Regions from separate parts of the Solwaraspora sp. WMMD791 genome, predicted to be linked through region 2. Evidence: riboswitches for the same ligand, from Rfam matches in the RefSeq annotation. Region 2 holds a riboswitch; the other holds the start of a gene.
The links. Region 2 has a riboswitch for cyclic di-AMP ahead of O7623_RS28580 (NlpC/P60 family protein). Riboswitches for the same ligand answer to the same signal wherever they lie in the genome.
Positions count from the first base shown of each region.

Region 1: another riboswitch for cyclic di-AMP. It lies ahead of O7623_RS11035 (hypothetical protein); the one in region 2 lies ahead of O7623_RS28580 (NlpC/P60 family protein).

Region 1 covers NZ_CP120737.1:2,509,806-2,512,001, forward strand. Annotated here, with positions in the region: gene O7623_RS11030 (cation diffusion facilitator family transporter) at 17-925, shown strand; cyclic di-AMP (ydaO/yuaA leader) riboswitch at 1,094-1,223, shown strand; gene O7623_RS11035 (hypothetical protein) at 1,296-2,196, shown strand, end outside.
Region 2 covers NZ_CP120737.1:6,335,504-6,337,699, forward strand. Annotated here, with positions in the region: gene O7623_RS28575 (sigma-70 family RNA polymerase sigma factor) at 1-236, shown strand, start outside; gene O7623_RS28580 (NlpC/P60 family protein) at 381-1,343, opposite strand; cyclic di-AMP (ydaO/yuaA leader) riboswitch at 1,354-1,496, opposite strand; gene O7623_RS28585 (DUF6232 family protein) at 1,971-2,196, shown strand, end outside.

The DNA.
Region 1 (2,196 bases), 3.1 Mb from region 2:
ACGGAAGGTGACCGGGATGGGTGCGGGACACGATCACGGTGCGGGCACCGCCGGGCAGCGACACTACGGGCGGTTGTGGGTCGCGTTCGTCCTGCTGGCGGTCTTCATGGTCGTCGAGGCGGTGGCCGCGCTGCTCACCGGCTCCCTGGCACTGCTCTCCGACGCCGGACACATGTTCACCGACGTCCTCGGCATCGGCATGGCGCTGGCCGCGATCGCCGCCGCCCGCCGCGCGTCCGACGATCCGCAGCGCACCTTCGGCCTCTACCGACTCGAGGTGCTCGCCGCCCTGGCGAACGCGGTGCTGCTCGCCGGGGTCGCCGGCTACGTCATGGTCGAGGCGGTCCACCGGTTCGCCGACCCGGAACCGGTGCCCGCCGGCCCGATGCTGGTGGTGGCGGTGGCGGGACTGGTCGCCAACCTGGTCGCGTTCGGGCTGCTGCGCTCCGGCGCCAAAGAGAGTCTCAACGTCCGGGGCGCCTATCTGGAGGTGCTCGGCGATCTACTCGGCTCGGTCGGGGTGATCGTGGCGGCCCTCGTGATCGCCACCACCGGCTGGTGGTACGCCGACCCAGTGGTGGCCGTCGCCGTCGGAGCGTTGATCCTGCCCCGGACCTGGCGGCTGGCCCGCTCCGCGCTGCGGGTGCTGGTCCAGGCCGCACCGGAACACGTCGACGTGCCCCGGGTGCGGGCCCGGCTGGCCGCCGTACCGGGCGTGTGCGACGTGCACGACCTGCACGTCTGGACTCTCACCCCGGGGATGGAGGTGGCTTCGGCGCATCTGGCCACCGTGGCCGGTGCCGAGGTCGGCGGAGTGCTGCGCGACGCCCGGCAGGCACTGCACGAAGAGTTCGGGATCGACCACGCAACGCTGCAGGTCGAGCCACTGTCACCTGCGGACCCCTGCGGACCGGCGGACTGGTGATTAGCGGATGCTTAAGTTTCGTGACCTTCCCGCGACACAAACAACGATGATGTACCTTTATTTCCGATTTATCTAGACATAATATGGTCATCGATCTCGCGACAGATGGCGACCGGACCGGTAGCCTCAGCCTCGGTCTTCGTCCGGGCGGCGCCCCTCCGGCGCCCGCGAAGGCCGTCGCCTAATCGCCATACGGCGAGCCGGGGAACCATGTTCCTGGGGTGCATCCGCGTCAGCGGTAGGGATCTTCCGTCCCGAACCCGTCAGCTAACCCGGTCGGCGGCTGACGGAAGGAACCTGCACGGTGACGTACCCGCTCCCCGAACGGCCCCGGCGCGCGACGCCGGGGCGGAAGAACCGCTTTGCCCGCCTGGTGCCGCTGGCCGCGATCCTGATCGCCGTCACCGGAGCGCCGGTTGGTGCACCGGCGCCGGCCGGCGCCGCGCTACCCGCCTACGCTCCCGCCGACGCCGACGACGAAGGCGGCACCCCGAGCCTGCGCAAGGAGCTCGAGGCGGCCTCGCGCGGCTGGATCGACGCCAAGGCCGCGCTCGACAACTCCGGCAAGCGGCAGAAACAACTCACCGCGCGGCTGGCCGAGGTCGAGACCGAACTCGAGGTCCGCAACACCAACGTCGGCCACCTCGTCGACCGCGCCTACCGCAACGGCCGGCTCGGTCCGGTCTCGGCGCTGCTGAACAGCACCTCGCCGGAAGGATTCATCGACCGCGCCGCCGCGTTGAGCGCGGTGACCGCCAACGAGGAGAAGCAGCTGCGCGAGCTGTACCAGACCCGCGACCAGGTGACCCGGTCGAAGGCGGCCATCGAGAACGAGATCCGCGAGCAGCGCAAGCAGCTGACCATCATGGACCAGCGCAAGAAGCAGGCCGAACGGGCCCTGGCGGTGGCCGTCGCCGCCGAGGAGCAGGCCCGTGAGCAGGCCGAGCGCGAGGCGGCGAACAGTTCCGGCTCAGGTTCGTCCGGCTCAGGTTCGTCGGGATCGAGTTCGTCCGGATCCGGGTCGGCCAGCGCGTCGGCGACGCCGGCACCCCGCAACGCGAACGGCTCCTGGCCGAGCGAGTCCTGCAACGTCGACGACCCGACCACCTCCGGCTGCATCACCCCGCGTACGTTGCACGCGCTCAACCAGGCCAAGGCGGCCGGCTTCACCCGCTATGTCTCCTGCTTCCGCAACGGCGGCTCGGGTGAGCACCCGAAGGGCCGGGCGTGCGACTTCGCGGCCCAACCCAACGGCTTCGGCGGGGTGGCCA
Region 2 (2,196 bases):
ACATCGTGCTGACCGGGCTGGAGCGCCAGCGCATCGAGGGCCTGCTGAACCACCTCGACGACCGGTCCGCCGGCATCATGCGGGCCCGCTACGGGCTGGAGGACGGCCGGGAGCACTCGCTCACCGAGGTCGCCTCGCGGTTCTCGCTGTCCCGCGAACGCATCCGCCAGCTGGAGATCCAGGCCCTCGGCCGGCTGCGTGAGCTGGCCCGGGCCGAAGGGTTGCAGGCGGCGTGAGCCCGGACGGGCCTGATCACCCCGGCTGAGGCCACCTGCACCTCTGGCCGGTGCCAGTGCCCGTGACACCGACGACGGCCCCCGGCACGACGACGGCCCGGCATCCGGTTCCGGATGCCGGGCCGTCGTGTCGGTGCCGGTCGGTCAGCGCACCCGGCCGTACCCGTACGGTGCCATCATGTCCACGCTGGCCAGTTCGACGGTACGGCCGAACGTCGGTGCGTGGATGACCTTGCCGTCGCCGACGTACAGGCCGACGTGGGCGAGGTTGTTGTAGAACACCAGGTCGCCCGGGGCCAGGTCACCGCGGTTGATCTTCGCGACCCGGTCCCACTGCATGGCGGCGTTGTGCGGCAGGCTCTTGCCGGCGGCCCGCCAGGCCGCCAGGGTCAGGCCGGAGCAGTCGTAGCCGTTCGGCCCGCTGGACGCCCACACGTACGGCTTGCCGATGGCGCCGTACGCGAACTCGACCGCGACGCCGGCGGCACCGGCGACCGACGGGATCTCGCCGGAGTACGACGAGCCGGACTCGGTTGCCGCACCGTAGGCCTCCTCCCGCTTGTCCATCAGCTTGTCGATGTCGGCTTCGATGGACTTCTTACGGTCGGCGAGCTCTTTGACCTGGGCTTCCTGCTTGGCGAGCGCTGCCTGCAGCTTCTCCTGCTCGGCCAGGTACGTCACCTGGGTACTGGTGAAGTTGCTGAGCCGCTGCTGACGGTCCCGCGCGAGGTGGTCGAGGGTGCCCAGCCGGTCCAGGAAGCCGTCCGACGAGCCGCTGTCGAGCAGTGCGCTGGCGGTGCTCAGCCCGCCCGACTTGTAGGCGGTCACCGCGATCTGTCCGACCTCGATCTCCGCCCGGGCCAGCTCGTCCTGCAGCGGGCCGAGCTTGGTGTCGAGCTCCTCGACCGCCGCCCGGGTGGCCTTGGACTCCTCGGTGAGCCGGTTGTACGACTCGACGACCTTGGCCAGTTCCTCGGATTCCTTGTTGATCTGCTGCGTGAGTTCGCTGACCGAGGGCTGGGCGGAGACGGCGACGGCCGGAACCACCAGCCCGGCGGTCACGCTGGCCAGCACGAGGGTACGCAGCAGAATCCGCGCTGTTGACAAGAACGCAGAACCCTTCTTCCCACGCCGCCTACCGGGTTAGCTGACGGATTCGGGCGGGAAGGTGTCGCCCTACCGCGTGCGGGCACGCGGATTCACCCCAGACTTGCTCGGTGGGTCCCCGGGTCACCACCACGCGATCACCGCACAACTACTTTCAGTGATTGCTGGATGGCGATTCGGCGGCACCGGGCCGGCGTCACCGGGGTCGGTGACTGGTTACCGGACCAGCGGATCTAACCTAGCCGCAACGGTTGCTCGCGGAAAGCCTCACTCGTCGTGATCCGTGGCATCGGCAATGGTGAAGTGGTGCCAGTAGTCACTGTACGTAGCGTGTGGTGGCGCTGTGTCATTCAATGGTGGGGCGAGTGGGTTCGCGCGGTGGTCACGCGGTGACCTGGCGCGAGGTTTCGATCGACTGGGTGAAATGCTCCATAAGTCGCTCTACGCTGTTGCTGGTGGGCATCCACTAGGGTAAATAAGAACAAAAGTGTCGTATCGGAGTCCAGGAAGCGTCCTGCCGTACGTCAATCAGCTAGGTGGCAGAATGCGTATCTTCCATCGAGTAGCTCGCCGTTTGCACAATGGACGCGCAAGGTCAGTGCCGTACCCGACCTTCGGAGGCAGCCGATGCGTGCCACCCGCCGGACCCCGCCACTACGCGGATCCCCGACCGTTCGCCGGGTCGCCCGGCCGGGCGACCGCAGCAGCACCACGACACCGTTGATCCCCAGGACATCCAGCAGCCGGCCCCCCGCCCGTGGCGCGGCGCCCGGCGCCAGCAGCCCGGTGACCCGACCCGCCGCCGCCGGGCCGACCTTCTACCGCCAGCCCGGCATCTGCGTCACCGCCGACT